DNA from 2 places in the Amphibacillus indicireducens genome. Region 1 is predicted to be linked to the other one. Evidence: predicted binding sites of a transcription regulator. Region 1 holds the regulator's gene; the other holds the start of a gene.
What was found. Region 1 encodes LexA, which represses DNA repair genes until DNA is damaged. Its sites were predicted from a motif close to CGAACATATGTTCG; they were not measured.

Region 1 (16,990 bases):
TTTCAATTCTACTCGATTAATTCCAAATGCCATTTTACTGATCGTCTCCTAATGCACTTAAGTACTTTTCATGCCAATCTGGGAACTTACGTCTAACAGAAAGCGGGCGAAAACTTTCTGTGTTAACGATCACGTGATCTGTTTTCCCTAACACAGCAACTTCACCTTGTTCATTAGTCACTTGATAAGCATATGTTGTTCTTAAGCCATCATAATGATCCAACCATGTTTCTATATAGGCAGGCTCACCATATCGAATTGGTTTCTTATAATCAACCTCAACACGGGTTACTGGAGAAACAACCCCCTCTGCTTCCATTTTTGCATAAGACAAATCTAACGCTTCGATAAAAGCAGTCCGACCAATTTCAAACCATACTAAATAATTCGCATGATAAACGACACCCATCTGATCTGTCTCTTGATAACGAACTTTAATTGGTGTTTTAATCTTTTTCACTCTGTTCCGCCCCCTTGACTGCTTGCCAAGCATTTTTAAAATCTTCTTTATTTAAAATTAAAAACTCAGTGTCAGTTACATGTAAATCTTCAATTCTAAGTGCTTGGAATTGAATGGCTTCATCAACTAAATTAACGACAAAACGAGCATTACCTGATACTATTTCGTTGTTAAATGCATTCGTAAGATAATCTTTTGCCTCATCAGTGATTCGATAGTTATAGTGATCGATTTGATAATTGACAATTTCGAGTAATTCTGCAGTTTGATAATCTTGAAATTCAAAATACTTTTTAAACCGTGAGGCTAGACCTGGATTACTATTAATAAATCGAACCATATCTTGTTTATAGCCAGCCAATATCACGACTAAATTCTCATTGTGCTTCGTCATTTCGTCAACTAATGTGTCAATCGCTTCTTTACCAAAATCATTTTCACCTCTAAACAGTGAATAAGCCTCATCAATAAACAACACACCACCAAGTGCCTCACGAATTTTATTTTTAGTCTTAATCGCCGTTTGACCAACATAGCCTGCAACTAGATCACTTCTTGAAGCAACGATAAAGTGACCACGTTTAAGGAGTCCACATTCCTTTAATAATTTTGAATAGATTTTTGCAACGGTTGTTTTACCTGTCCCAGGATTACCTGAAAAGACAGCATGAAGCTGAATCGGAACAGTTGGATAACCTTGATTTTTTCTTGCCTGTTGAATTTTGACAAATGAAGACAGCTTTTTAACTTCATCTCTAATATTTGCAAGCCCAATCAGCTGGTTTAATTGTTCCATCGGTTCAATATCATCTTTTTCATCACTCATAACCGTTAAATCCTTCGATTCAATCCGCATATGGTCAAGCCAACCATCATTTTCCTTAACAGTAATCGCTGCACCTTTTTTGAAGATCGCCTTCATAACTAGGTCGCGGACCGTTCTTGCATTCCCGAATGTATCATCAACTTTAGCACGTTCAATTAAACCATAAAACCCGTTTAGCGCTGTTTCAGTGAAGAAATAATCATTGTCTAATGCTGTTGTTTCAGCAATCTCCAATAATTCTGTGATCTTAAAATCAGGCAAATGAATCATATTTTGTTCTGGGAATCGACTTCTCAATCCTGGATTAGACCACAAAAACTGTCTCATCTCTTCTGGATAACCAGCTAAAATAACCGCAAATTTACCAGCAAGATCACCACTTGTCATCGCAGAAACAAGTGTATCAATTACCGCTTGACCATAATCATTGCCACTTGCGTCTTGCCTGTGCAAACTATATGCTTCATCAATAAATAAGACACCACCAACCGCATCTTTAATATAACTGATTGTTTTCTCTTCACTCTGGCCGACAAATGAACCAACTAAATGCGAACGATTGACTTCAATCACTTTACTCGTCTCTAGTAATCCAAGTTCATGATAGATCTCACCAAGTAAACGTGCAATTGTTGTTTTCCCCGTACCGGGATTTCCAGTAATAATCATATGCATCCCTGGCTCGTCGATCATTTGAAAGCCAATTTGCTTACGATCTTGTTGATATTTTAAATAGTGATAGTATTGATTCATATATTGCTTAACTTGTTCCAAGCCAACCATTTCCTCCAGCTTTTGCAGTGGACTCTTTGTTTGCTCAGAATCAAATAGCGGAGGAAAAGCTTGATTGAAGTCTGTTTCCAACTCAATTAACCGACGAAGTGATTGATTCATTTCTCTCGTTGGTACGCCAGATCGTTTGTTTTCAAGCATTTCAATACTTTTTTCAATCAGTTGCTGTAAGTCTGTTAATTCCTCTTGAATTTCGCGATCTATTTTTGTTAAATCTGAATCGATCTGTTGATCTAAACGATTTATCTGAATTTTATCATCAAAATATTGTTTTAAGTATGCTTGCCATTCTTGCATTTTTTTAAGCTTTGACGCATCAAAATCTGTTTCACGAATCGTCCACGTATCCAATTATAATCTCTCTAAATCTTCGAGTACTGCTTGATATTGCCTAATCGCACGCAGAGATTGCTCTGTATCAAGGTTTTGATCAAGTTGATTCGCCCGATCTAATAAACGAGTAGTTAAGTTATCTGTTGCGTGATTTCGTTTCAATCGATGGTAAGCTAGCATCGTATATAGCGCTGCCTCTGCCTCTTTTGAAAAGTGATCAGGCTCTGCTTCCAATTGATCAAGCGCACGTAACACCTCAATTTCTTGATAAGGTGGTGTCGTTTCTATATCTATCCATTGTAGAAGCTCAGTTTCTTTTACTTTTGAAAAAATTAAATGATTCGTCACTTGAACGACTCCTTTCTCTCACCCTCTAGTTTAGCACAGTTTATAACCGCCATACAGTAAGATGACTATTGAATTTATCATAAAAACACCTGAGATAATATTTATTCAGGTGTAAGATAAAAACGATTTTATTAGCAAAAGAAAAACCCGATCAACTAAAATTGAGCTAGCACAGTGATCTTCACTCTAATCAGACCATTTCCACAGGATCTTTGCCTGTTGGACAAGGAAATCCTCGATAGCGATGAACCGCAACTACTGACTCAAACTAAACTGCTTACATTTGTCCTCTCTTAAACAATTATGACATCCTATCCATCTATTTATTCAAAAACACCTTTTCAAGTTTGTGAACTTAAAAAGGTGTTTTTTTATGTTTATTTACAGTTTATTTTTTCAGTTTATCTCTTAGTACCATTTGTAGAATTCCACCGTGTCGGTAGTAGTCGATTTCGACGTCACTATCAAAACGAGCAATTGCTTCAAATTCAGTCACTTTACCGTCTTCAGCAGTTGCTGTCAGTTTTACCAATTGATTTGGTTCAATCGACTCATCAATTGCAATATGAATCGCTTCACGTCCAGTTAAACCTAACGATTCAGGTGTTACTCCTTCTTGGAATACAAGAGGCAGAACCCCCATCATCACTAAGTTACTACGGTGAATTCTTTCATAACTTTGAGCTATAACTGCTTTAATTCCTAGTAAGTTAGCACCTTTAGCTGCCCAGTCACGTGAACTTCCCATTCCATAATCATGCCCAGCAAAAACAACAAGACCTGTATGATCTTCTTTGTATTTCATCGCAGCATCAAAGATTGGCAAAACTTCTCCAGTTGGCCAGTATGTTGTGTAGCCACCTTCTGTACCAGGTGCAAGTTGGTTTTTAATTCGGATATTACCAAATGTCCCACGCATCATGACTTCATGGTTACCACGTCTTGATCCATATGAGTTAAAATGACGTGGTGTCACACCTTTATCTTGTAAGTATCGACCCGCTGGCATATCTTTAGCAATTGCCCCTGCAGGTGAAATATGATCCGTTGTGACAGAATCACCAAATTTACCAATCACACGAAGATTTGATAATGGTTCGATTTTTTCAGGTGTAATCGCTAAGTTTTCAAAGAAAGGTGGATTTTGAATGTATGTTGATTGATCATCCCACTCGTAAAGTGGTTCATCTGTTGTTGCAATCTGATTCCACTTTTCATTTGAATTGAAAATATTTTTATACTCTTCTTCATAGATTTCAGGTGTAACGACTTTATTCACTTGTTCACGAATTTCCTCTGATGATGGCCATAGATCATCGAAGTAAACCGGCTCACCAGCTTGATCATATCCAAGTGGTTCCGTATGGATATCAATATCAACTGTACCCGCTAAAGCATAAGCAACGACTAGTGGTGGTGATGCTAGATAGTTTGCTTTAACTAATGGGTGAATTCGTCCTTCAAAGTTTCGGTTACCAGATAGTACAGATGCAACCGTTAAATCATTGTCTATCACGGCATCTTCTACTTCTTTTGCCAGTGGTCCTGAGTTACCAATACATGTTGTACAACCATAACCAACTAAGCTAAAACCTAATTTTTCTAAATAAGGCATTAAACCAGCATCTTCAAGATACTGTGTGACAACAGTTGAACCTGGTGCTAATGACGTTTTAACATACTTAGGTACCGTTAATCCCTTTTCTACAGCATTTCGGGCAAGCAATCCTGATCCTAGCATTACATAAGGATTAGATGTGTTTGTACATGAAGTAATCGCAGCTAAAGCTAATGATCCCGTTCTCATTGTTGACGTCTTACCGTTCGGATGTTTAATAACAACTTCTTTATCAAACTCAGATTCTTCCAAACCAAACCCTTGATTACCAGCTGGCGCAGTAATTGCTTCGTTAAATGAACGCTTCATATCTGATAATTCGATTAAATCTTGTGGTCGTTTTGGACCCGCTAAGCTTGGTTGTAATTCAGATAAATTAATTTCAACCAATTCAGTAAATTCTGGTTCTGGGTCATTTGCATCATACCATAAACTATTTTCTTTACAGTACTTTTCAACCAAGGCAATTTGTTCGTCACTACGACCTGTTAACTTAAGATAAGCTAATGATTCTTCATCAACTGGGAAGAATCCACATGTTGCCCCATATTCAGGTGCCATGTTTGAGATTGTCGCACGATCAGCAAGTGGCATTTCTTTTAATCCCGGACCAAAATATTCAACAAATTTACCAACAACTTTTTTCTCACGTAAAACTTGAGTGACTTTTAGAGCAAGATCAGTTGCTGTGATTCCACTTGGCATTGAACCAGTAAATTTAACACCAACAACATCTGGAGCTGGGAAATAAGAAGGTTGACCAAGCATACCTGCTTCAGCTTCAATTCCTCCAACACCCCAACCGAGCACACCAATTCCATTAATCATTGTTGTATGTGAATCTGTACCGACAAGCGTATCTGGGAAAACAACTGTTTCGCCATGATCATTTTCAACCTGGTGAACAACGCTAGCGAGGTATTCCAAGTTAACTTGGTGGACAATTCCTGTAGCAGGTGGAACAACGCGGTAGTTATCAAATGCTTTTTGTGCCCAATGTAAGAACTCATAGCGTTCTTTATTTCGTTCAAATTCTAATTCCATGTTTGCCTGTAGAGCTGTCGGAGTACCAAATTCATCAACCTGTACTGAGTGATCAATCACTAAATCAACAGGTACTTCAGGATTAATTTGATCAGCTTCCCCACCTAAATCAACCATCGCTTTTCGAAGTGAAGCTAAATCGACGACTGCCGGAACACCTGTAAAGTCCTGTAAGATGACTCGTGATGGTCTAAATGGAACGTTCGTTTTTTCAGTTTTACCCCAGTTTGCTAACCCATCAATGTGTTCATCTGTAATGACACGACCGTCATGTTGCCTAATCAATGATTCTAGCAAAACTCGAATTGAAAAAGGGAGACGGTCGATTTTTCCTTTTCCGGCTTCTTCTAAAGCTTTTAATTGGTAGTAATTATACTTCTGACCATTGACTTCAAATGATCGTTTCGTATTCAATGTCATACTTCATACCCCCTTAAGTAAGTCATAGTACGTTCAGAATATTTAGAAAAATAATGGCTCGACGTACCGATATACTTTACTATTCTAAAGTAAAATGACGAATATGTAAAATATATCGCTTTAGCGTAGTAAAGAACCACTATTTTTTCATTGTTACTCAACAAAAAAAGACAGCTCCCTGTCTTTTTGAATTCACTATTCTTGAGTTAACTTTGCTGGGTCATAATGCGGAAGTTTGATTTCAAACGTTGTGCCTTTATCATTATTTGGCTTGATTTTAAATAGTCCATTATGATTTTCAATAATTCGAGTCGTGATCATTAATCCTAAACCAGTTCCTTCTTTTTTCGTTGTAAAAAAAGGTTCCTTAACTTGATGGATCAAGTTTATCGGTATACCAGGTCCTTCATCGATCACTGATATTAAACAAAAGTCTCCTTGTTTCTCAACTTTTATTAAAATCTCTCCTGATTCTGTCATTGCTTCAATCGCATTTTTTATTAAGTTAATAAACACTTGTTTCATTTGCGAACGATCAGCATAGACAACCACATCTTCAGGACAATCTAGGACTAACTTAATATTTTTTTTAACCGCTTGAGTATTTAATAAAACGATCACGTCTTCTATCATTTTCATTAACCATTGATAGACATGGTCATGTGTTAAAGGTCTAGATATATAGAGTAATTCAGTTGATACTTTCTCTATCTTGTCTATTTCCTCTATCATGATATTAAAATACTCTTCTTTTCGATCGAGTCCTGCTTGTAATAGGTCAATAAAACCTTTTAATGATGTGAGTGGATTTCGGATTTCATGAACAACGCCTGCAGCTAATTGACCAGCAACAGACATCTTTTCTGACCGAATTAATATTTCTTCTGCTTCCTTTTTGTCCGTCATATTGTCAACTAAAAAGAGATACATGACAGTATTCGTGTCTTCTACGTAAATCGGTTTGATGATCAAATCAACCCACACATGTTTTTCACGAATACTTTTTAATTGAATAGTAAAACGTTGTCGAAAATAAATATCTAATTGAAATGTGTCAATGAAATTTTTATGTAAATGTCTAGGAATGTAGTTTAAAAATGAATCACCAATGATTTGATTGGGAAGATAACCTAATACCTTTTCAATTGAAGATGAAACGTATTCAATCTCACCTTTTGAACTAACAACACCAAAAAAATCAAAACCATGATGTTCAATCCAATTTATAATTGGTTCAGGTAAATTGGCGAGACGATAACTCGGTAGTTGTCTATCTATCGTCAAACGTATCTGATCTTGTTTCACGTGATAATATTCAATTTTTCGCTGAGAATACACAGTCATTCTCCTCTCAATCGTAGATAATCTACCATCGTTTAACAATAATATCATATATACAACCATTTTATCAGCACTCCGACAGAAGACTCCCACTTCAAGGAACGAGAAGGGCTTAGCTTAGTGAGTAAGTGGGAGATGACTGTCGGTTGGCGCTAGCCAAAACATATTTCTTATGATACAATTAGAACATACATTCGCGCGAAGGGAGGTGTGTTCATGCTAGTCAATAAAGCCTATAAATTCCGTCTCTATCCTAATCAGACGCAACAAACGCTGATTAATAAAACATTTGGTTGTTCACGGTTTGTTTTTAATCACTTTTTGGAAAAATGGAATCACACTTACAAAGAAACAGGGAAAGGATTAACTTACAATCTCTGCTCAAAACAGTTACCAACCTTGAAACAAGAATATGCTTGGTTAAAAGAAGTCGATAGCATTGCCGTTCAATCAAGTGTCAAAAACCTGTCTGATTCTTTCACACGCTTCTTCAAGAAACAAACAAGCACACCACGATTTAAATCAAAAAGGAACCCAACTCAGTCATATACAACGAAACATACAAACGGAAATATCGCTCTTTTTGGCAGTAAAATTAAACTACCAAAGTTAGGGCTTGTTAAGTTCGCTAAAAGTCGTGAAGTCGATGGGCGCATAATAAATGCCACGATTCGGCGCAATCCAAGCGGTAAATATTTCATTTCTATCCTTGCTGAGACGGAAGTACATTCACTTCCTAAAACAAAGCAAACGACAGGTATTGATGTCGGGATCAATACGTTCGCCACGCTTTCAGATGCGACAACGTATGAAAACCCTAGATTTTTACGTACACTAGAAAATAAATTAGCAAAAGAACAGCGTAAACTCTCCAGACGCTATCAACAAGCAAAGCAAGATAAGAAACCCCTTCATGAAGCAAAAAACTATCAAAAACAACGGATTAAAGTCGCTCGTATTCACGAAAAGATCAAAAACGTCAGAACAGATTACTTGCACAAAATCAGTACCGAGATTGTCAAAAACCACGACATCATTGGTATTGAGGACTTACAAGTATCTAATATGCTTAAAAATAAACACCTATCAAAAGCGATTAGTGACGTCAGCTGGTCAGAATTCCATAGGATGCTTGAATACAAAACAAAATGGTATGGCAAGCAAGTCGTAGCCATCGCGAAAAACTTTCCTTCCAGTCAACTGTGTTCGAACTGCAACTATCAACATAAAGCCGTTAAGAACCTCGACTTACGCAACTGGCAGTGTCCATCATGCCACACAAAACATGATCGTGATCTTAACGCAAGTAAAAATATTGAAATCGAATCCATTAGACTTCTAACTGTTGGTGCAACAGGGATCGCCTAATCAATAATCAGCCATTAGGTTGATGTTCTTAGGAATCTCCCACTTCAATCATCCCGTAAGGATGATAAGTGGGGGTAGTTCAAGAGTTTCACGATCAATTTAGACCTGTTTTGTTAAAAAACTAGCCGATCTACTTAAAACTACTGTTACATGTTTATTATAGTCATAAAATACGTTTAAAACAAGATAATTCCAAATTAATTAACTGTATAATCAATTAAAGCCCTCATACCTACTGGTAGAAGGGCTTTAATTCATACAATGTTATTTTTTATTTTGATTACTCATTGCACGCATCATTTGATTGATTTTCTTTTGACTTGGTTTTTGCCCCATTTGCATCATTAATGTACGTAGCATTTGCTCATTAATTGGGGGGTTCTTTTCTAAATAAGACATCATATATTTTCTAGCGATAAAGAAACCAAGTGCCGCACCAGCTAATAATGCAATAACGGCAATTAGTATAACCCAACCTGTACCCATAAATCTTTTGCCTCCTTCAACTTATCTCTTTCCTAGTATATAAAACATCGCTCTAATTTACAACAAAAGCTGCGATATTGAGATAAATTTTACTTCACTTAAAAAGGAAACAACTATAGAATTAAATAATCTTTAATTGATTGACTGATTATACAATTGGTTGATTGCAAAATGTTTAGCCGTATTTGACCAGTTAAGTTGATTCTTTTTCGGTGTCAGCCAACCATATTTATTATTTGAATGATCAACAATAAAACAGTGCCGATCTAGCTTCTCTAGTTGAGTTAAGAAATGGTTGTCCATTATTAATGGTTGATTTGAAAAAACAGTGATAATCCGTTCACTCAAATAAACATTTTGCTTGGTTTGGTCAAACTCCTCATGAGGGATTGGACAGGTAATATAATTGAATTGTTTTTTTAGATCTTCTCGACTTGGTTTTTCCATATAGTTTGTAAAAAAATAATTAAGTAGATCTGTTTTATAAAAAAAATCGAAATAAACATCATCTTCGACTAAAAATATATGGTAGCGAATCATTAGACAACCTCCTTTGCTCTATTATATCTTAACATTAAATCAGATCTTGTCATAGTCTGCCATAAATTTTTTCTATTTTTGTCATGTTATGATGAATTCCTTCTTTTACAGCATTAGAAAACTTGGCATTCACCAGCTATAGGCGAATGTTTTAGTTGCACTTATGTAGTAAGAAAGTTGTTATACTTTTTTATCTACCAAAAAAAGAGACCCATCTATTAATGAATGAGTCTCTTTTTGTTTATCTAATTAAAGTCTTATTTTTTTGCTACTGAAAGGTATGTTGCTACGACATTTTCAACTGTGAAGCCGAATTTAGCCATAACTTGGTTACCTTCACCTGATGCTCCGAAGCGGTCGATCGCAATGATTTCACCTTTATCTCCTGCATAGCGATCCCAACCAAGTGATGCACCCATTTCAATTGCAACGCGATTCTTAATATTTTTTGGTAAAACAGAATCTTTGTATGCTTGATCTTGGGCTTCGAATAAATCCCAAGCAGGCAAGCTAACAACACTCACGTCATGGCCTTGAGCTTTTAATTCTGCTTGGGCTTTTACTGCAAGTTGTACTTCTGAACCAGCAGCGATTAAAATACCATCTGCTTCGTCTTTTTCAGCTGGGCTAATGACATAGCCACCTTTTTTAACGCCGTCATAGTTTGAACCTTCAAGTGTTGGTAAGCCTTGACGAGTTAAGACAAGTAGTGATGGTCGATCTGTTGATTCAACCGCTAATCTCCATGCTGCTTGTGCTTCATTACCATCAGCTGGACGGAAAACAGTCAGACCAGGCATCGCTCTAAATGCAGCTAATTGTTCGATTGGCTCATGAGTTGGTCCATCTTCTCCAACTGCAATTGAGTCATGTGTTAAAACATACGTAACCGGTAATTTTTGAATAGCAGACAAACGAACTGCTGGGCGTAAGTAGTCACTAAAGACGAAGAATGTTCCGCCATATACTTTTAGACCACCGTGTAATGCCATACCATTTAACGCTGCTGCCATTGCAAATTCACGGACACCAAACCAAATATTACGGCCTGCATAATTTGTTTTATCAAAGTCTTCATCGTCTTCCATACGTGTATTGTTTGATCCTGCTAAGTCAGCACTTCCACCAAATAAGTTTGGTACCTTTTTAGCAATTGCATTCAATACTTTACCTGATGAAGCACGTGTTGCTAATGTATCCTCACCTGGTGTAAATACTGGAAGGCCTTGATCCCAATCTTCAGGTAATTCCCCATTTTGAGCTTTTTCAAATTCAGCTGCAAGTTCTGGATAAGCTTTTTTATATTCAGCAAATAATTGATTCCATTTTTCTTCTTGCTCTTGACCATCTTTAATAATTTTCTCTTCAAAATCAGCGTATACTTCTTCTGGTACGAAGAAATCTTCATGAGCCCACTTGTAAGCTTCTTTTGTTAAAACAACTTCATCTGCTCCTAATGGTGAACCATGAGAAGTACTTGAGCCAGCCTTGTTAGGAGATCCAAAACCAATCACCGTTTTTACTTCGATTAATGTTGGTTGATCCGTGTTAGCTTTAGCTTCTTTAATTGCATTCGCAATTTCATCAACATCATTACCATCTTCAACGCGAAGAACTTGCCAGTTATATGATTCGAAACGTTTTTGAACTTGCTCAGAGAATGATTTGTCTAAATCACCATCTAGCGAAATGTCATTTGAATCGTAAAGTGCAATTAATTTACCTAAACCTAAGTGTCCTGCTAATGAAGCGGCTTCATGTGAAATACCTTCCATCAAGTCACCATCACTTACAAGCGCATAACTGTAATGATCAACAACATTGAAACCATCACGGTTATACTTTGCCGCTAAGTGAGCTTCTGCCATCGCCATACCAACAGTCATACCAATACCTTGTCCTAGTGGGCCTGTTGTTGCTTCAACACCATCTGTATCAGTAACTTCAGGGTGACCTGGTGTATTCGATCCTAGCTGACGGAAATTTTTCAAGTCATCAATTGTCACATCATATCCTGACAAGTGGAGCAAAGAGTACAGTAGCATTGAACCGTGCCCTGCTGAAAGAACAAAGCGATCACGATTTACCCAGCTTGAGTTTTTAGGGTTCTGATGCATAAATTCAGTCCAAAGCGTATACGCCATAGGAGCAGCTCCCATTGGTAGACCTGGGTGACCTGAATTCGCTTTCTCAATAGCATCAATTGATAACGTACGAATTGTATTAATCGATGTTTGTTGCGTTTGATTTACCATTTTTAAAGAATCCCCTTTCATTTTATGTACATAGATATGTACGTACATTTCTATACAATCTATATCCTATAATGAATTAGCAGAATAAACAAGTCATAATGACGTGTTTTTCTAATTATCTTTATTTTCTGTCCTTAAATGCTTTACTTTCTCTGGTGTCACGTCGGTTCCTTCAGGATCAATGATTTTAACGCTACTCAATTGGTTTTTGAATGATTGACGTAAAGTTTTTAAATACTCCTCCCTTAACAACTTTTGCTCTTTTAGCTCTTCTTTTGTTAAGCGAGATGTTTTTGCTTTATTAGCAAGTTGATTAATTCTAGCTAATTTATCTTTTGTTAACATAACGGACTCCTTTGTTTAATTTATTCCATGTTCTATTTTAACCAAAACAGCTATAATTGTACAACTTCTAGTGCTTTTTAGCACCTTGTTTCTTTGCGAACTAACGTTTGCCTAAGTCGTTCTTACATGTTATAATAATAGAAAATAATGAACGGAGGTTAAATTTATGCAATCATTATCAAAACGTCAAGAAGCTATCTTGCAATATATTAAAGAACATGTTGACTCAAAAGGCTATCCTCCATCGGTTCGTGAAATTGGTGAAGCAGTTGGGCTTGCATCAAGTTCTACTGTCCATGGTCATTTAGCACGGCTTGAAAAAAAGGGATATATTAGGAGAGATCCGACAAAGCCGCGTGCAATTGAAATTATTAAAGATGATAATCTAAATGGCATTCCAAAAGAGAAAACAACATTTGTACCAGTCATTGGAAAAGTAACTGCCGGTTTGCCAATTACAGCCGTTGAAAATATTGAAGAGTTTATTCCATTGCCATCTTCAATCTCACAAGCGGAGGCGAATCTTTTCGCCCTCATTATTGAAGGTGACAGTATGATTGAAGCTGGTATCCTCAATGATGATATGGTTATTGTCAAGCAACAGCAAAATGCAAATAATGGCGATATTGTTGTCGCAATGACAGAAGATGATGAAGCAACAGTTAAGCGTTTCTTTAAAGAAGATAATCATATTCGTTTACAACCTGAAAATGCGACAATGGAACCAATGATTTATAAAAATATTTCAATTTTGGGTAAAGTAATTGGTGTCTTTAGAAAAATGATATAAAAAAAAAAGAGGCTGAATTATCAGCCTCTTTCTTCATTTAAACTTCGATAATAAAGCTTTCAAATCCATCTTGAGCGAGTGCTTTTACTCTAGCTTCTGCATTCGATTTATTTCGAAATGCACCGACGATTACACGATAATATCGCTCATTTTGATGGGCATGAGGTAGAATATAACTTTCATAACCTTGTCGTTTTAATGTTTCAACTTTTTGTCTAGCATTTTTTTCTGCTAGGAATGAACCAGATACAACACGGTAAAAAGGATCATCAATTTTTTGATGGACTATTTTTTCTAAATTGAACGCATGTGCAACACCATCAGCGTGATTTTTGGCAATTGTTTTTAACCAATCACTATTTCTTAAGTTGTTTGCATCATCTCGATGATCAATAAATCCACTTTCAGTTAATACTGCTGACATACGAGTTTCTCTTAAAACGTGAAAATTAGCTTGTTTCTTACCCCGGTCTCTCCAATTTAAATTAGAAACGATTGTATCATGAATTTTCGATCGAATTTGTTCTGTCTTTGATTTGTTCTTAAACTGCCCATTGTATATAAAACTTTCAAAACCATGGCCACCACCTGCATTTACGTGAATTGAGAGGTATAAATCAGCCCCCCACTGATTTGCGTTATTCGTTCGTTCAACTAATGACACTGATTGATCACTATTTCTCGACATTCTTACAGATACATCTTGATAATTTTTAATTAAATGATCCCTTAAGTGTTGAGCAATTATCAGTGTGATGTTTTTTTCAACTAATCCATGACCTACCGCACCTGGATCATTTCCACCATGACCTGGGTCGATAAACACCTTCACCATTTTATAACCCCCCTTCATATTTATTTGTATGTGTCATCAAACAATTCAGCTTGGACTTTCTTCACCATAAATATGACTAAATTTAAAAAGTTGTGTATAATATCGCTATCTTTAAAATATTGGAGGAAATGCATTATGTTTTTACAGCACAAGTCAGCTAAATTACTGTTCCTATTAATGAGTATGCTCTTGTTTTTATTTGCATGCGGAGATAGTGACATCAATGAAACAGACGATCAAAGTCAGCCTGACCAAACATCGAACGTAGAGGAAGATGAAGCAACGACAGAGGTCATTGACTATCCTGAAATTGAAGAAAATCCAATTGTGACAATCACGATGGAAGATGATCAGGAAATGATAATTGAACTCTATCCGGAAATTGCACCAAATACTGTAGCTAACTTTATTTCCTTAATTAACAGTGGATTTTATGATGGACTAATCTTCCACCGAGTGATACCTAATTTTATGATTCAAGGTGGAGATCCACACGGTAATGGTTTAGGTGGTCCTGACTACTCTATCGCAGGTGAATTTGCTAATAACGGCTTTGAAAATGAACTCGCACATGAACGTGGAGTCATTTCAATGGCTCGATCTGCTTCACCAAATTCAGCTGGATCACAGTTTTTCATCATGCAAGACGCAGCTCCCTATTTAGATGGGGATTACGCAGCATTTGGTAAGGTTCTTGAAGGGATGAGTGTTGTTGATCACATTGCATACCTTAAACGTGATGAAAACGATAAACCGTTAGAAGACTTTAAAATTAAATCAATAACAGTCGATACAAAAGGAACTGACTATCCAGAACCTGTTAAGCAATAACGCCCTCTCACTTCTATATTCGATTGTTCAAATCAGAATAGGCCTACTAACTATACTTATGATTCAAAACAATCATTGATCTTCCTTGATCGATGGTTGTTTTTTATTAAAAAATAACTTTCATCAGGTATTAAGCCCTAGTCTCTTAGCTTGACAGATTGTTTGTTCGATCGATATAATTATTTAGTTGACTAAATATCGTACTTTGGAGAGGGTAAATAAAATTATGAAAATGAATGTTACAAAAAAAATCACCATAATTGCAACAATTATCGTGTTTTTGAGTGTAGGGGCACTATCATTCATCAACTATCGATCTAGCTACCGTGAAGTCCTTCAATCTGCTGGAGTTGAATTAACAGGTTGTGCAAACATTACAACTGGAATTATTGATCCTGACGCTTTATTAGAATTGACTAATGGTAACCAAGATTACTTAAATCAAATTGAAACTGAAATTGAGTGGACTGTCACTCAAAAGGAAATTTTTGAGACACATTATATTTTATCATTAGACGGTATCGTTTTAGCAGCAGACAGCCATTTAAAAGCACAAGGTTTTTCTGCTTCTGACCAGTTTATGATTAGCGATGAAGCTATTAAACATGTCATATCCGGTCATTCTTATTACACTGATGTCTATCACTTTGGTGGGATGGATCGAATTACTGGTTATGCACCAATCTTTCGTGATCATGATCCTCAAAATGAAGTGATTGCGATTAATGCGATCGATTTCGAGGGATCAATCATTGGTGAGCGTACATGGCAGATGGCTAAACCAACTCTCTTAATTGGATTACTACTTCCTATACTCGCAGCAATCATTACAAGTTTATTTGTTCGTCGTACTGTCAAACCGATTCAAGCAATTAGTCATCATGTTAATCAGGTTGCTCAAGGTAAATTAAATATTGAACCATTATCTGTTGATACAAAAGATGAGCTTGGCAAATTGGCGAATGACGTAAATGAAATGGTTGATTCCTTACAAACAGTCATTAGAGAAGTGATGGAGAATTCTGAATTAATTTTAGCTACTTCTGAAGAATTGTTTGCTCGTGCTGATGCTACGAATGATTCAACTGATCGGATTCATACAGCAATCAATGAATTAGCAACAGGTTCAGAAAGACAATCACAGTCAACTGCAACAGCTAATGACAACTTATCATTAATGGCTGAATCAATTGAGAAAATTTCTCAAGAAATTAATCACTTAACAGTCGCATCAAAAGATGCTGATCATGTTGCATTTTCTGGACGTGAAATTGTGAAGCAGACAATGAATCAGATGCAAGCAATTAATCAAAACACCGGCGAGATGAATCAAATCGCAAAACGATTAAATAATCAATCACAAGCAATTGATCATATTATCAATTTAATCACTGGAATCTCAGAACAAACTAATTTACTCGCATTAAATGCATCGATTGAAGCGGCTCGTGCTGGTGAACATGGAAAAGGCTTTTCAGTTGTTGCAAATGAAGTTAGGAAACTAGCTGAGCAAACAAGTGAAGCAACAGACGAGGTTGCACATTTAGTAAAAGAAATTCAAAAAGAAACCCAAACATCACTTGATAAAACCGAACAAGGACAACGATCAGTTACTGAAGGAAATAAGCTAATCAATCAAACAAATGACTCATTTAATAAAATATCAACGACAACATCAAAAACTGCCAAACAGTTAACTGAGCTATTGACTGAAATTGATTTAATTAGCAATCAGGTAAATGAACTCGTGCTTGAAGTTAATGAAATTACAACGGTTGCCCAACAATCTGCTTCTAATACATTAAAAATTAACCAAACTGGTGAAGAGCAGACAATGATGATGCAAGATATATACGCTGCATCAAAAGAATTAGCGACTATTGCTGAAAAACTTCAATTAAGTATTGATCGATTTGAATCATAATAAATGTGCATTAAAAAAGATCCAGACTCATGTAGTCGGATCCTTTTTTTAATTACAGATTGTTTTTAATTTCTGCATCTCCACGAAGTTGTTCAATTAATTCAATAATTAACAGGTTTTCTTCCTGAAAGCGAATTTGGCTTTCCAAGTCAGGCCGAATCTCTTCCATCGGTGGAAGCTCACCATCTTGTTCCATTTCTTCATAAACAATGATTAGCTCTTCATATAATTCAACAATTTGTTCTTCAGTAACTTGTAAATTTTTTGCTTGATCATTGATCAATTGATCTAATTTTATTTGATGTGTTAACTCAGCTCTTAATTGATCTCTTGACATCCCCTGCCCTTCATAGAGTTCATATAAAGCTTGATCAGATTCCAAGTGACTCTCTTCAACTAAAGTAGTCACCATTTGATCAATATCATCGTCAGTA
Region 2 (16,990 bases), on a different contig from region 1:
TCACCACGTTCAGCAGGAACAAAGATTAAGTTTAAGGATGAAATAATCGTCGTTGAAGAAGCTAAACCTGAAAGTTTTGAAGGGGTTGATATAGCACTCTTTTCAGCAGGTGGTTCGATTTCTAAACAATTAGCACCAGAAGCGATTAAACGTGGCGCAGTCGTCGTTGATAATACAAGCGCTTATCGAATGGATGAAAATGTACCACTTGTTGTTCCAGAAGTGAATGAAGCGGATATCAAAAAACATCAAGGCATTATCGCTAATCCTAACTGTTCAACGATTCAAATGGTTGCAACTTTAAAGCCGATTGAAGAAAAATTCGGACTAAAACGAGTCATTGTCTCTACGTATCAGGCAGTTTCAGGAGCAGGTGCCCAAGCAGTTGAAGAATTAAAAGATCAAGCCCAAGCTTTTTTAAATGGAGAAGATGTCGATGCTAAGTTGCTCCCTGTAAAAAGCGAGCCAAACCATTATCCAATTGCTTTTAATGCATTACCACAAATTGATCTCTTTCAGGAGAATGGCTACACATTTGAGGAAATGAAAATGATCAATGAGACGAAAAAAATTATGAATCGTGATGATCTATCAGTAGCAGCAACGTGTGTACGTCTACCATTTTTCACTTCACATGCTGAAAGTGTCTATCTCGAGGTTGAAAAAGATGTTTCAGTAAAAGATATTCACGATGTCTTAAACAGTGCACCAGGAATCGTGTTAAAAGATAATATTGAGACACAAGAATATCCGACACCATTAGATGCGGCAGGTCAAACAGACGTATTTGTTGGTCGTGTGAGAAAAGATTTAGATAATCCATTAGGCATACATTTATGGGTTGTTTCAGATAACTTGTTAAAAGGAGCTGCTTGGAATTCAGTCCAAATCGCTGAATCACTCGTTAAAAATAATTGGCTCTAATCTTGGGGTGAAATGATGGATATTTTAGTACAAAAATTTGGAGGGACATCGTTAAAAGATGTGGGATCTCGTGAGTATGCAATTAAGCACATTCAAGCATCATTACGAGAAGGTTATAAAGTCGTCGTCGTTGTCTCAGCGATTGGACGCGCACCAGATCCATATGCAACGGACGCTCTTTTAGCGCTGATTAATTATCCAAATGGTAAACAATCAAAGCGTGAACAGGATTTACTCATGTCATGTGGAGAAATTATTTCAGCGATCGTTTTATCTAATGAGCTTAAACAACATGCTGTTACTGCAACGGCTTTAACAGGCGCCCAAGCTGGATTTGTGACAACAGAAGATTTTACATCGGCGAAGATCAAATCGATGGAAACAGACCGATTAAAGGCTGAGTTACTTGTTAATGATGTCGTCGTTGTAGCAGGTTTTCAAGGACAAACGCTTAATCAGGAAACAACAACATTGGGGCGTGGTGGTAGTGACACATCAGCAGCCGCTTTGGGAGTTGCACTTAATGCAAAGTTCATTGATATTTTTACCGATGTGAATGGAATTATGACTGCTGACCCTAGAATGGTTAAAGATGCTCGGACACTTGAGGTGGCTAGCTATACTGATATTTGTAATTTAGCTTATCAAGGTGCTAAAGTTGTTCACCCACGAGCAGTTGAAATTGCCATGCAAGCGAAAGTTCCGATTCGAGTTCGATCGAATAAATCAAATCAAATTGGTACAATTGTTACGGGTCCATTAGATGATGAAAAAGGAATTGAAATTCCTGATCGTTTAATTACAGGGATCGCACATATGGCTAATATTACTCAAATAAAAATCGTTGCTGATGAGCCGTCGGGCTTGCTTCATGCACAAATTTTTGAGGCAATGGCAGCAGCCAGTATTTCGGTTGATTTTATTAATATTTTTCCTTCTGGTGTGATGTACACTGTACCTGAATTGTTAAGTGAAAAAGCAGAACAATTACTACTTGAGTTGGGGTATCAGCCAACGTTAATTCATAATTGTGCAAAAGTCTCGATTGTTGGTGCTGGAATGACTGGTGTACCAGGAGTTACGGCAAAAATGGTTCAAAGCTTAGTTAGTGCAGGTATTGAAATTTTACAATCTGCAGATAGTCATACAACTATCTGGGTACTAATTAATGAAACAGACCTTGTTACAGCAATAAATGTCCTTCATCAAGCTTTTGACCTCAATGAATAATATATGAATAACTAAAGGAGGGCAATGTAGATGAATTTTGGTCAAATTATAACAGCAATGGTAACGCCCTTTGATGAGAATAATCAAATTAATTATCCGATGGTAACGGAGTTAATGAATGATTTAATCAGCAATGGCTCAGATGCGATTATCGTTGCTGGAACAACTGGTGAATCACCTACATTAACTTATCAAGAAAAAATTGATTTATTTAAATACGCGGTGAAAGTTGCTGGTGGAAAATATCCGGTTATTGCTGGAACAGGATCTAATAATACGGCAGAATCCATTCAATTATCAAAAGAAGCAGAAGCGATCGGGGTTGATGGGTTATTACTTGTGTCGCCTTATTACAACAAACCGAATCAAGATGGGCTCTATCAACATTACGCTGCAATCGCTGAAGCAACAAATTTACCGATTATGTTATACAATATTCCCGGTCGAACGATGGTTGATTTACAAGTTGATACGATTATTTCTTTATCAAAAATTGACAATATTGTTTCACTAAAAGATTCGAGTGGAAATCTAGATGCATTATCGAAAATTATTGAGGAAACAGCTGATCACTTTTCTGTTTATAGTGGGGATGATAGTCTAACATTACCAATTAAAGCGATTGGTGGAACAGGAGTTGTTTCTGTTTCTTCACATATTGTGGGCAATGAACTGAAAGAAATGCTTGCGAAATTTGAGCTTGGTGATGTAAAAGGTGCAGCAGTTATTCATCGCAAATTATTACCAATCATGCGAGGCTTATTTATGGCACCATCGCCAGCACCAGTAAAAGCAGCACTACGGATGAAAGGTATGGATGTCGGAAGTGTGCGGTTACCCCTTGTCAATGTCAATGAGGTAGAAGAACAATTGATCAGGGACTTACTCAAATAAGCCACATAATAGGAAATTGAAGAAAGTACAATATCAACTTGGTATTGTACTTTTTCGCTTTACTAACAAATATCGAAACGCTATTTAATCACATACACACAGTTATTGTATGTTATAATTAGATCATTATTTGGGACAGGTAAGGAGATTTTATATGGCAAGGAAAAGAAAGAAGAAAAAATTAAAACTGAGTCAATCATTTAAATACGAATTATATGGAATTTTATTTGTCCTGATCGCTATATTCGGCAGTGGTGCAGGTTCAATTAGTGATGGTCTGATTACATCATGGTTGGAAAATAGCTTACGGTTTTTATTTGGTTTTTGGTATATGGGTGCTTCACTTGCCCTACTAGTCATAGGAATCTATCTAATGATTAAACGAAAAATGCCAAAAATCGTTACCCGCAGGACACTCGGTTTATTCATTGTTTTTATTGGAATTTTATTGATTAGCCACATTGATCAATACAATCATTACTTATCGGTTGAAGGTAGCTCAATTATCCGAACAACTTGGAGAAACTATCTCGATTTTATTAAAGGTACTTCATCAGCGAGCTTACTAGGTGGTGGAATGATTGGTGCATTGCTCTATGCCTTTACATATGTCTTATTCTCAACAACAGGTGCAATCTTCTTAGCGGTATTTATGTTGCTAAATGGAACAGTATTTCTACTCGATTTATCACTTGATAAAATTTTTAGCAAACGAATAAAACAGTTCAAAACATGGCATAAATCGCGTAAAAAACGCAAGAAAGAACCAAAGAAAGAGCAAGCTAAAATTAAACCGACATTAGCCATTCAGGATCAGAGCCAAGAAGCTGAAGAGGAAGAGGGGCCAGTTATTGCCGCATTCACTGAAGTTGCCTATTCTGAGCAAGCAGATAATGAGATCGAACCAAGTCAACCAGAAGCGAGCAATCAAGAGATAGAACCAGAAATGGAAACGTTGGAAGTAACAGCGATGACAGAACTGGAAAATCAGTCTTATGAACTGCCTGCGATTCAATTGTTGGATCAACCGAAAAATAAGAAGCATCAACAAGATCGTAAAGGGATTCAACAAACAGTGCGTAAGCTTGAATCAACCTTTGAGAGCTTTGGTGTCAAAGCAAAAGTCGCTAAAGTGCACATTGGTCCTGCAGTGACCAAGTATGAAGTTTATCCTGCGGCAGGGGTGAAGGTGAGCAAAATTGTCAGTTTGCATGATGATATTGCTTTAGCTTTAGCTGCCAAGGATATTCGGATTGAAGCACCGATCCCTGGAAAATCTGCTGTAGGGATTGAAGTTCCGAACCAAGAGATATCAATGGTCACAATGTATGAAGTTTTTGAAACATTGAAGGATCAAGATGGTTCTAAATTATCATTTGTTTTAGGTCGTGATATTTCAGGAGATGCAATTATTGCTGAATTAAATAAAATGCCCCATTTGCTGATCGCAGGTGCGACAGGGAGTGGAAAAAGTGTCTGTATTAATGGGATTATTACAAGTATTTTAATGCGTGCTAAACCACATGAAGTAAAAATGATGATGATTGATCCCAAAAAAGTTGAACTCAATATTTATAATGGAATTCCCCATTTATTAGCACCAGTTGTTACAGATCCTAAAAAAGCAGCCCAAGCATTACAAAAGGTTGTTGCTGAAATGGAACGCCGTTATGATTTATTTTCAGATACAGGTAATCGAAATATTGAGGGCTATAATAATTTTGTCAAGGAGTACAATGAGACAGCAACTACAGAGGATCAACAACCGTTGTTACCTTATATTGTTGTTTTAATTGATGAATTAGCAGATTTAATGATGGTTGCATCAAAAGAAGTTGAAGATTCGATTACGAGATTAGCCCAAATGGCACGTGCAGCTGGGATTCATTTAATCATTGCTACACAGCGACCATCTGTTGATGTCATTACTGGTGTGATTAAAGCGAATATTCCTTCACGAATCGCATTTAGTGTCTCTTCACAGACCGATTCGCGCACAATCCTTGATATGGGAGGGGCCGACAAGCTTTTAGGACGAGGAGATATGTTGTTTTTACCTGTCGGCTTGTCAAAACCTGTTCGAATTCAGGGGGCATTTTTATCAGATCATGAGGTTGAAAAAATTGTTGACCATTGTATTACCCAGCAAAAAGCAAAGTATCAAGAGGAAATGATCCCTGATGAGATTCCTGAAACACAAGAAGAGCCTGATGATGAGTTATTTGATGAAGCGGTAGAAATGATTATTGAAATGCAACGAGCGAGTGTATCAATGCTTCAACGTCGTTTTCGAATTGGTTATACACGAGCAGCAAGATTAATTGACATGATGGAAGACCGTGGCATTGTAGGCCCTTATGAAGGCTCTAAACCGAGAAAAGTACTTATTACAGAGTATCCAGAACAATAGATTTGGATAATTTATCGAAGGAATCAGAACTTTGTCGTAAATGTTGTTTATTTATTAATGATTAAATGTTATATTGTTTAGTAATCAGATTTACGAATACTTACTGGGGGATTGTCAATGGGGATAGATGATAATAGTGAATTTAAGGAAGCTTTGAATCAAGTTCGACATGACATCGAACGTGGTGTCTATTTAGCGAATGAAAAAATACAGCCTCTTTATGAATTTGCTAAGATATATCAGGTTTCACAAGAAATGATGCGATCAATTGTCGATCAGCTTGTTGAAGAACGTCTTGTGACAAGACGATTAGGTGTTGGCGTATTTGTTAATCCAAAGCCAATCTATTCTTCTGGTATTGAAGAATTGGGTAGTGTTTCAGAAATGATTAAAAAAGCTGGTAAAGTTCCTGGTACACAATTTGTTGCAGCGGAGATTGTTGAGCCGACAAAAAGTGATTTTAACAATTTTAACTATGCAGATCTAAGATTAATTGCTCGTGTTGAGCGAGTTAGAACAGCTGACGGAGAACCGGTTGTTTATTGTATTGATAAAGTTGATAATGAAATTGTTCCAATTGGTCATATTCATCAACAGGACTCTATCTTTAATTTAATTCATTCTTATACAGGTAAAACGATTGAATATGCGCATGCTTATGTTGAGCCGATTGGTTATCATGATACAATATCAGCTATTTTAAATTGTGGCCCTGATCAATCGTTATTATTGCTTAGACAAATGCATTATACAAAAGATGATGAGCCAATTTTATATTCTGAGAATTATTTCAGAAGTGATGCATTTCAATTTCACGTCGTTAGAAAAAGAATGTAAACTCTTAAAAACCGCCTAAACAGGCGGTTTTTTACTTTGAAAAGATTATATTTGATTGAAATGAATTGTGGTAATTGTTACCTTGCTGATAATGAGGTAAACTATAATGAAGGGATAGATTCTGGATACAATAAAGGATAATTCGTATCATTCAAAATTTGATTCTCGATACTTTATTAGGAGGTTTTATTAGATGGATTTAAACGTTAGAACAGTTGAAAAACAAGGCTATACGTTACATATAGTTGATCATAAAAAATTTAAAACGATTCACTTTACTGCGAAATTTAGGTCGGTATTGTCACGCGATACAATCACTAAACGCGCACTATTACCGTTTGTCTTGCAACAAGGAACAGCACAGTATCCAACAGCAAATGAATTTCGTCGCGCTTTAGACAACTTGTATGGGGCAACCTTTTCAATCGATGGTACAAAAAAAGGTGAGCAACACATTTTAACAGCGCGGATGACCCTCGCTAATCAAACGTATTTATCAACAGATGAGAACATCTTAAAGCGTGGTCTCAGTTTCTTTAGTGATACATTATTTAAACCGAAACAAGTGGATAATCAGTTTGATCCTAAGATTGTTACGAAAGAGAAGCAGACCTTAAAACAAAAAATTGCATCAATTGCAGATGATAAACTTCACTACGCTAATATTCGCTTAGTCGATGAAATGTGTAAAGACGAGCCGTATCAAATTCATATTCATGGTTATCCAGAAGATATTGAGTCAATTACAGCAGAGAACTTAGCGAAATATTATCAAGAAATACTGTCAGATGACACGCTTGATCTTTATGTGATGGGTGATTTTGAATCAGTTGATGTTGAGCAGTTAGTTGGTAATTTGTTTGATCGTCAAGAAAATAATCATCAAAAAGAACAGATCATTACTGAAGATCGCGATGTACAGGAAGCTAAACAAATCATTGAAGAACAGTCGATCCAACAAGGAAAACTACATCTAGGCTACCGGACGCATATCCGTTATCAAGACCCAGATTACCCCGCACTTCAAGTTTTTAATGGAATATTTGGTGGTTTCCCAAGCTCCAAACTCTTTGTTAATGTCCGTGAAAAAAACAGTTTAGCTTATTATGCTTCATCACAATTTGAGAGTCATAAAGGACTGCTATTTATTTATAGTGGAATTGCGCCAGCAGACTTTGAAAAAGCAAAAACAATCATTCTTGATCAAGTGAAAGCAATGCAGGTGGGGGATTTTTCAGATGAACAGATTGATGAAGCAAAACGGCAGATTATCAACCAATATAAAGAGACCCTCGATGATCCATTTGGGATGATCGAAGTGATTTACAATCAAAGAGTCGGTCAATCAAACCGATCTGTCGCGGAGTTCATTGAGGCAATTGACCAAGTAACTAAAGAATCAATTGTTCAAGTTGCTAATAAATTAGAACTCGATACGATTTACTTCTTAACTGCAACTGGAGGTCAAAGTAATGAATAAAACGGAATATAGTCAATTAAACGAAACGGTATACCGAGAAGTTTTGCCTAATGGATTACAGGTCATTCTGATTCCTAAAGTAGAAATGGCTCAAACGTATGGAATTTTTACGACACAATACGGTTCGATTGATCAGTCGTTTGTACCGATTAATAATACAGAGTCGATCACAGTTCCTGATGGAATCGCCCATTTCCTTGAGCATAAACTATTTGAAAAAGAAGACTATGATGTTTTTCAGTATTTCACCAAAAACGGTGCATCATCAAATGCATATACATCATTTACAAAAACGGCTTATTTATTCTCGTCAACTACTGATATTATTGATAATACAAAAATATTATTAGATTTTGTTCAGGAACCATACTTCTCAGATCAAACGGTTGAAAAGGAAAAAGGAATCATCGCTCAAGAAATTCAAATGTATGATGATCAACCAGATTGGCGTGCTTTTTTTGGGGTTCTTGCTGCGATGTATGAGCATCATCCTGTTCGAATTGACATCGCAGGAACAGTTGAGTCAATCCAGCAGATTACAAAAGAAGATTTATATACGTGTTATCATACGTTTTATCACCCATCAAATATGGTGTTAACACTTGTGGGGAATTTTGATCCAAATGAAATGTTTGCCATGATTGAAGCAAATCAAGCAGAGAAAAACTTTGACCAACAGTCAACAATCGAGCGTCACTTCCCGACAGAGCCTGAGCAAGTATACAAAGACTATGATGCGATTGAGATGCCGGTTGCTGTTCCAAAGTGTATGGTTGGGATCAAAGAACAACCCGCAACGGATCGATTACAATTTATTAAAGATGAATTGATCGCCGACATGTTGTTAGATTATTTTTACTCGAGATCGGGAACGTATTACCAAGAACTTTATGATCTTGATTTGATTGATGGTGGTTTAGGTTTCGAAACTGAACGACAAAAAGAATTTTGCTACTCAATTATTGGTGGTAATACACGTCAACCTGATCAACTAGCGGAAAAAATCAAGGAGCAACTTGCGACATTTAAAGATTATCAATTGGCAGAAGCCGATTTTGAACGAATGAAAAGAAAAACAATTGGTCAATTATTGAGAAGTATGAACAGAGTCTCGGATATTGCGAGTCAAGTGACGCATTATCAAATGCTTGATTTTGATTTTTATGAGTTAATCCCAACATTAGAAGCACTTACGCTAGAAGAGGTTAATCAATTTTTAAATCAATGGATCAAAGCTGATAATGTCGCTGTCTTTCAAGTAAAACCAAAATCATAATATCTAGACACTTTGTAACTTTTTATTGTTTGAATCCGTCTTATTTAATGTTGAGTGAAGGTAATTTTAAGTAAAAGTAATAATAATTCGCTAAAATTGAGATTAACTCTTTTATAAATTGCGAAAATCATTTATTATAGAAATAGTGTAGTTAACGTGCAGGTCAAAAGTAATTAAGTTAAACGGATGGTGTTATAGATGCAAATTGGTGAAAAATTAAAAGATGCTCGCCTGGAAAAAGGATATAGCATAGAAGAAGTATCCAGACTGACGAAAATCCAAATCAGGCACTTGAATGCAATCGAAGACAACAATTTTTCGATGATTCCAGGGAATTTTTATGCACGGGTGTTTATTAAAGAATATGCAAATGTAGTTGGATTAGATTTTAAAGCGCTTTTAGATGAACATCACCATGAAATACCAACTGTTGACGAAGATGTTGATTATACACAGCTATCACGCTCTAGAAGAAAATCAACATCATCAAAATCATCACCATTTACAAGAGTACTCCCAACCATTATCGTCTTTATTTTACTATTTGGTGTTGTCTTCTTTATTTGGCGAACATTACAGAATCCAGACGGTCCATCGCCGGATGTCGGCGATGAAGTTCAAACTGACCAATCAATTGGAGACGAAGTTTCAATCCCATCAAATGATATTGATCAAGATGATCCAGGTCAAGATGAGGCTGATGAACCAGATGAGACTGAGGAAGATGTTACCGAAGAGCCGGAGCTGTCACTTGTTTCATACGAAAATGCAGTTTCCTATTATCAATTCAGTACAACTGATGAATCGATTGAGCTAGTGATCGAGTCATCTGGTAGTAATTGGTTGGAAATTGAAGATGACCAGGGAAATCGTTTATATTATGAGACATTACAGTCAAGTGGCTCACCTGTTTCATTCGATGTGAGCGATGAAGATTTTGTTTATTTGAGGTTTGGTAATCCCGGTGATATTACGATTACAATTAATGATAAAGAAGTCGAGTTATCGACAGAAATATCACCCACTGCGGTACAAGTTTTATGGTTATATATTAACGAAGAGCTTGAATAAGTTGTTACAATGACCCCGCTCATCTTGTGATGGGTGGGGTTTAATCATTATTTTGTTAATTAACGAAAGGACGCTTTTTACAATGAACATTCCAAATCGAATCACTTTATCACGGATTTTATTAATTCCAATCTTTATTTTATTATTATCACTCCCACTTGATTGGGGAAGTTGGTCAATTGGCACAACGACACTACCAATTGTTCATTTTGTGGCTGCTTTAATTTTTATCATTGCTTCAGGAACGGATTGGCTAGATGGCTATTATGCCCGTAAGCATAATTTAATCACGAACCTCGGCAAATTTTTAGACCCAATGGCTGATAAACTATTAGTTACGGCAGCTTATGTTTTATTAATTGAATTAGGATTAGCCCCAGCATGGTTAGTGATCGTTATTTTATCTCGAGAATTTGCAGTTACTGGGCTTCGATTAGTTGCAGCTGGAGAAGGTATCGTATTAGCGGCAAGCTCAATGGGAAAATGGAAAACAACCTTTCAACTGTTATCAATCAGTTTTATCTTATTGCATAATTTCCCTTTCTCATATTTGGGCTGGCCAATTGGGCTGATCACGTTGTACATCGCACTTATTTTAACGGTTATTTCTGGTGTCGACTATTTTATTAAAAACTGGCATGTTATGAAGGAGTCTAATTAATGGCAATTAAAGCTGAAATTATTGCAGTTGGTACTGAGTTGTTACTTGGACAAATTACAAATACGAATGGCCAATGGATTTCAGAAAAACTTGCGACTAAGGGGATTGGCGTTTATTTTCACCAAGTTGTTGGTGACAATAAAGCGAGAATAAAATCAACTTTATCTCAAGCGCTTGATCGCTCAGACTTAATTTTTATTACAGGTGGTCTTGGACCGACTGATGATGATCTTACCCGCGAGATCGTTGCAGAACTCGTCGAACGGGAACTGATCGAAAATGATGAGATGCTAACTCAATTAAAACAATATTTTAAGCAATCAAATCGAGTCATGTCTAAAAATAATTATAAACAAGCACAAGTGATTGCTGGTGCCAAGATCATCCCGAATCCAATCGGGACAGCGCCTGGTATGATGGTAGAATATCAATCATCATTACTTATTTTAATGCCTGGTGTGCCTAGTGAGATGAAGTATATGATGACTGAATCCGTACTTCCTTTTTTAGAGAAAAACTATCAACTCAAAGAAGTGATTGTCTCAAAAATGCTTCGCTGTATTGGCATTGGAGAAGCGCAACTCGAAACAAAGGTGAAAAATTTAATTGAGCAACAAAGCAATCCAACGATCGCTCCATTAGCTGCTGATGGCGAAGTCGCCTTACGACTTACAGCACTGGCGAATTCAAAAGCTGAAGCAAACCGATTAATTGAAGCAAAAGAAAAAGAATTACACGCACTGATCGGTTCTTATATCTATGGCTCAGATGAACAGACGTTAACTGAAGTTGTCATTGATCGATTGAAAGAGAAAAATCAAACGATCGCAGGCGCTGAAAGTTTAACAGGTGGTAAATTCGCTGATCAGATTGTGTCGATTCCAGGATCTAGTCGTATTTTTAATGGCAGTTTGATTAGTTACACAGAGGATGCGAAGATAAGCGCTTTAGGCGTTAATCGATCGACAATCGACCAATATGGTATGGTTAGCAAACAAACGGCATACGAGATGGCTAAACGCGCTCAAGGGGTTTTTAATTCGACCTATGGGATTAGCTTTACTGGGGTAGCTGGTCCTGATCCGTTAGAAGGACAACCTGTTGGAACCGTTTTTGTTTGTTTGTATCACTCAGACAAAGATTATCTGATCGAAAAGTTTCATTTTTCTAAACCGAGAAATAGCATTCGTGCACTTTCTGTAAAAAAAGGACTAGAAATGATTTATAAATATTTAAAATAAGCTTATTATTACGACTGTTTTGTAAAATATCTATCATTTTCATCAAAAACACAGCTGTTTTTAGTTGAAAAAATAAGAACGTTTATTCGCTTTTTGCTTGTGTATTTTTACAAAAGAGGTTATGATAAGAGTAGTTTAAATTTGAGGAGGAATTCGGATGAGTGAGCGTAAACAAGCCCTTGATCAGGCTTTGAAATCAATAGAAAGACAGTTCGGAAAGGGTTCAATTATGAAGCTTGGTGATCGGGCTGAGCAGAAGCTAGCTACTGTATCCAGTGGGTCATTAGCACTCGATATTGCATTAGGAATTGGGGGTTATCCAAGAGGCCGTGTGATTGAAATTTACGGACCTGAATCATCAGGTAAAACAACCGTTTCTTTACATGCAATTGCGGAAGTTCAAAAAACAGGGGGTACAGCGGCCTTTATTGATGCTGAGCATGCTTTAGATCCAATTTACGCTAAAAATTTAGGCGTGAATACAGACGAACTATTATTATCTCAGCCGGATACTGGTGAACAGGCGTTAGAAATTGCTGAAGCATTAGTCCGAAGTGGTGCGGTTGACATTGTTGTTGTTGACTCTGTTGCAGCGTTAGTACCAAAAGCAGAGATTGAAGGAGAAATGGGCGACTCTCATATGGGACTCCAAGCAAGACTGATGTCTCAAGCGCTACGAAAGCTTTCAGGTGCGATTAATAAATCAAAAACAACTGCCATTTTTATTAATCAAGTTCGTGAAAAAATTGGGGTCATGTTTGGTAACCCTGAAACAACACCAGGTGGACGTGCATTGAAATTTTATGCTTCTGTTCGTTTAGAAGTGCGCCGTGCAGAAACGATTAAGCAGGGGAATGAAATGGTCGGGAACCGAACGCGAATTAAGGTTGTTAAAAATAAGGTCGCTCCGCCATTTAAGCAAGCTGAAGTTGATATTATGTACGGTGAAGGAATTTCACAAGAAGGTGAGTTACTAGATATTGCTTCTGACTTAGATATTGTTCAAAAAAGTGGTGCATGGTATTCATATAAAGAAGAACGTCTTGGCCAAGGCCGTGAAAACTCGAAAGAATTTTTACGAGAGCATCCTGAAATGATTGAAGAAATTAATCATGCTGTTCGAGCACACTATAACTTAGATGGTGAAAATAGTGAAGAACCAAAAGTAATGGATGAATTAGTTCCAGAAGAATAAGTTGCTAATAAATTGGTCAAAGTTATCTAGATAATTTTGACCGTTTTTTTTATTTTCATTACGCGAATTTTGTCGAAATAAATTACTTTCTTTTGTTTTCTTGACATTGCCTAATTGCACCAGTAAAATTAACATTGTATAATTTTTTAATTATACTAAAAACTTAATGACGCATTTCAAATAAGTAATACAAAGTACATGCCGACTTAAAAAGTTAAAAAATGAATAGCAAGAGGAGGTGAAACCATGGATTATGTGGATTTAATCATTATCATCATCTCCAGTTTAGCTATCCTTATCGTCGGTATTGTTGTTGGCTATCTGATTCGTAAATCAATTGCAGAGAAAAAGATTTCTAGCGCAGAAGAGTTAGCAAAACAGATTGTTCAAGAGGGGCATCGAAATGCTGAAGTAGCAAAGAAAGAAGCTTTATTAGAAGCGAAAGATGAAAATCATAAACTTCGTCAACAAGCTGAAGAAGAACTCCGTGAACGTCGTGCAGAGCAACAGAAACAAGAAAATAGACTTCTGCAGAAAGAAGAAAACCTTGATCGAAAAGACGAAACGTTGGACAAACGTGAGCGAATGCAAGAAAAGAAGGAACTAGCTATAGCAGAAAAACAACAACAAATTGAAGAAATGGAAGGCAAAGTAGAAGCTTTGTTGGTTGAACAACAAGCTGAACTGGAGCGCATTTCTGGTTATACATCGGATCAAGCAAAGCAAATCATTCTAGAACGTGTTCAAAAAGAAGTGAATCATGAATCAGCACTAATTATTAAAGAGGCCGAGAATCGCACGAAAGAAGAAGCTGATAAGAGAGCAAAGGATATTCTATCATATGCAATGCAACGTTGTGCAGCAGATCATGTTGCTGAAACGACTGTATCTGTTGTTAATCTACCTAATGATGAAATGAAAGGTCGAATTATTGGTCGAGAAGGCCGAAATATTCGTACTTTAGAAACATTAACAGGAATAGATTTAATTATTGATGATACACCTGAAGCTGTTATATTATCAGGTTTTGACCCTGTCAGACGCGAAATTGCAAGAATCGCTTTAGAAAAATTAGTTCAAGATGGTCGAATTCACCCAGCACGAATTGAAGAAATGGTTGAAAAATCAAGACGTGAGGTTGATGACTTTATTCGAGAAGTCGGAGAAGAAACAACCTTTGAAGTAGGTGTACACGGCTTACATCCTGATCTAATTAAGATATTAGGTCGTCTGAAATATCGTACAAGCTATGGCCAAAACGTATTGAATCACTCAATTGAAGTGGCTCATTTGTCGGGCATATTAGCTGCAGAATTAGGAGAAGATGTGACATTAGCAAAACGCGCCGGACTGCTTCATGACATCGGTAAAGCAATCGATCATGAAGTCGAAGGAAGTCACGTTGAAATTGGTAAAGAGCTTGCGATTAAATACAAAGAGAAAGATGTTGTCATTAACGCAATCGCCTCACACCACGGTGATGAGGAACCAACTTCTATTATTGCTGTACTAGTGGCTGCTGCTGATGCTTTATCCGCTGCAAGACCAGGTGCAAGAAGTGAAACGTTAGAGAATTACATTAAACGACTTGAAAAGTTAGAAGAAATTTCTGAATCCTATGACGGTGTAGAAAAATCATTTGCGATTCAAGCTGGTCGTGAAGTCCGAATCATGGTTAAACCAGATGAGATTGATGATTTAGAAGCTGTTCGTATTTCACGAGAGATTCGTAAACGAATAGAAGATGAATTAAATTTCCCTGGTCATATTAAAGTAACTGTTATTCGAGAGACTCGCGCAGTAGAGTATGCAAAATAACTAAAACTTCAAATGAAAACAGGGTGTCCGTTGCATGTTAACGGCACCCTGTTTACTTTTGACAAGTTTGATTCGATATGCAAAACTTAATCTTAGTTAAACTTATCGGATAGCTATACATATTAAATTAACCAATTGAAGGAGTAAAATTATGCGTATTTTATTTATTGGTGATGTGGTCGGTTCTTTAGGCAGAGAGCAGATCGAAACATACTTACCAAAATTAAAACAAAAGTATCAGCCTCAGCTAACGATTGTCAACGGTGAAAATGCCGCTGCAGGGAAAGGAATTACCGAGAAAATTTATAAACAACTTTTAAGTTACGGAGCAGATTTTTTAACAATGGGTAACCATACTTTTGATAAAAAAGAAATTTTCGATTTTATTGATGATGCTGACAAAATGATTCGACCTGCCAATTACCCTGAAGGTACACCAGGTAAAGGTTACGGATTTGTTAATGTTAATGGCACTGAAGTTGCAATTATCAACTTACAAGGCCGAACGTTTTTACCGGCAATTGATGACCCATTTCGTTACGCTGATCAATTAATTGCTGAAGTACGTAAACGCACCCCAATCATTTTCATCGATTTTCATGCAGAAGCAACGAGTGAAAAACTAGCACTTGCTTGGTATTTAGACGGAAAAATCAGTGCGCTTGTTGGAACACATACACACGTGCAAACAGCAGATAATCGAATTCTCGATAATGGAACCGCCTATATTACCGATGTTGGTATGACAGGACCGTATGATGGGATTATTGGAACGGAAAGAGATGCCGTGATTAAACGCTTTTTAACACAATTACCTGTTCGCTTTGAAGCAACTAAAAAAGGTAAAGCGCAGTTGAGTGGTGTTGTGATTGACATTGATCAGAGATCTGGACAAGCAACAAAAATTGAACGCATTTTAATTACCGATGACCAACCATTTTTTGAATAAGACTTTTTCGTGAAAGATTTCTTTGCAAGCCTCCCTGATCATGATTTTTTATGATGAAATGAATTGTAGTTAGCATATCAAAAAATCATAAGAATATAGTAAAAGTGGTAGGAACTTAAGAAACTTAGGGGAGGTAGCAAAGGTGGATATATTAAAAGTATCATCAAAATCAAACCCGAATTCAGTAGCAGGTGCTTTAGCAAATGTATTACGAGAACGAGGGAAAGCAGAAATACAAGCGATTGGAGCAGGTGCGTTGAATCAGTCAGTCAAAGCTGTTGCGATTGCCCGAGGATTTGTAGCGCCAAGTGGTGTCGATTTAGTTTGTATTCCTGCTTTTACAGATATTAAGATTGATAACGAAGAACGAACAGCAATTAAACTGATTGTTGAACCGAGATGAAAACATTTGTCAGTGTGGTGGAAATTTCCCCACACTGATTTACGTTAATGATCGAAAAGTCAAGCAAAATGGAGGGAAACGCTGTGATCGATGCCCACTGTGACTTGCTTTATCAATTGTGGCGGCATGACTATAATGTGAATCAAAGTGATGCACTACAGTTTGATTTGGAAAAATGGCGTGCAAGCCCAATAAAAGTGCAAGCCTTTGCGATTTTTGTCCCCGATACGACCCCATTAAATCAACAATTCGATGTTGCACTAAAAATGATTGATCTTTTTTATGAAAAAATTGTTTTGCCTAATCCGGATATCATTCAGATTCAATCAAAGCTGGAGCTAGAAAACTTACAACCTCATCAATTAGGAGCAATTCTAACATTAGAAGGCTGTCATCCAATTGGAACAGATTTAAATAACTTGGTTCGCTTAATTGATGAGGGTGTTCGTATTGTTGGTTTGACGTGGAATAATAATAATGCTGTCAGTGATAGCGTGATGAGTATTGAAGGAAAAGGTGTTTCACGATTTGGCGAAGAGGTTATTCAGTTATTAAATGCGGAACAGATTTGGACAGATGTCTCCCACTTATCCGTCCGAGG

Region 2: the regulator LexA is predicted to act here: its motif matches at 12,100-12,113, upstream of recA (recombinase RecA).

What each region holds. Positions count from the first base shown of each region.
Region 1 covers NZ_BAABDL010000039.1:21,000-37,989, reverse strand. The annotation lists gene ABD814_RS03630 (hypothetical protein) at 1-33, opposite strand, end outside; gene ABD814_RS03625 (acyl-CoA thioesterase) at 35-460, opposite strand; gene ABD814_RS03620 (AAA family ATPase) at 447-2,429, opposite strand; gene ABD814_RS03615 (hypothetical protein) at 2,430-2,759, opposite strand; gene acnA (aconitate hydratase AcnA) at 3,148-5,841, opposite strand; gene ABD814_RS03605 (ATP-binding protein) at 6,037-7,185, opposite strand; gene tnpB (IS200/IS605 family element RNA-guided endonuclease TnpB) at 7,399-8,550, shown strand; gene ABD814_RS03595 (YneF family protein) at 8,815-9,036, opposite strand; gene sirA (sporulation inhibitor of replication protein SirA) at 9,169-9,576, opposite strand; gene tkt (transketolase) at 9,834-11,831, opposite strand; gene ABD814_RS03580 (DUF896 domain-containing protein) at 11,943-12,176, opposite strand; gene lexA (transcriptional repressor LexA) at 12,343-12,966, shown strand; gene ABD814_RS03570 (N-acetylmuramoyl-L-alanine amidase) at 13,004-13,801, opposite strand; gene ABD814_RS03565 (peptidylprolyl isomerase) at 13,937-14,632, shown strand; gene ABD814_RS03560 (methyl-accepting chemotaxis protein) at 14,859-16,556, shown strand; gene ABD814_RS03555 (SurA N-terminal domain-containing protein) at 16,609-16,990, opposite strand, start outside.
Region 2 covers NZ_BAABDL010000017.1:10,099-27,088, reverse strand. The annotation lists gene ABD814_RS01740 (aspartate-semialdehyde dehydrogenase) at 1-924, shown strand, start outside; gene dapG (aspartate kinase) at 940-2,154, shown strand; gene dapA (4-hydroxy-tetrahydrodipicolinate synthase) at 2,185-3,048, shown strand; gene ABD814_RS01725 (FtsK/SpoIIIE family DNA translocase) at 3,203-5,458, shown strand; gene ABD814_RS01720 (GntR family transcriptional regulator) at 5,576-6,295, shown strand; gene yfmF (EF-P 5-aminopentanol modification-associated protein YfmF) at 6,489-7,775, shown strand; gene yfmH (EF-P 5-aminopentanol modification-associated protein YfmH) at 7,768-9,051, shown strand; gene ABD814_RS01705 (helix-turn-helix domain-containing protein) at 9,250-10,122, shown strand; gene pgsA (CDP-diacylglycerol--glycerol-3-phosphate 3-phosphatidyltransferase) at 10,205-10,783, shown strand; gene ABD814_RS01695 (competence/damage-inducible protein A) at 10,783-12,024, shown strand; gene recA (recombinase RecA) at 12,182-13,219, shown strand; gene rny (ribonuclease Y) at 13,466-15,037, shown strand; gene ABD814_RS01680 (TIGR00282 family metallophosphoesterase) at 15,189-15,986, shown strand; gene ABD814_RS01675 (stage V sporulation protein S) at 16,129-16,389, shown strand; gene ABD814_RS01670 (dipeptidase) at 16,473-16,990, shown strand, end outside.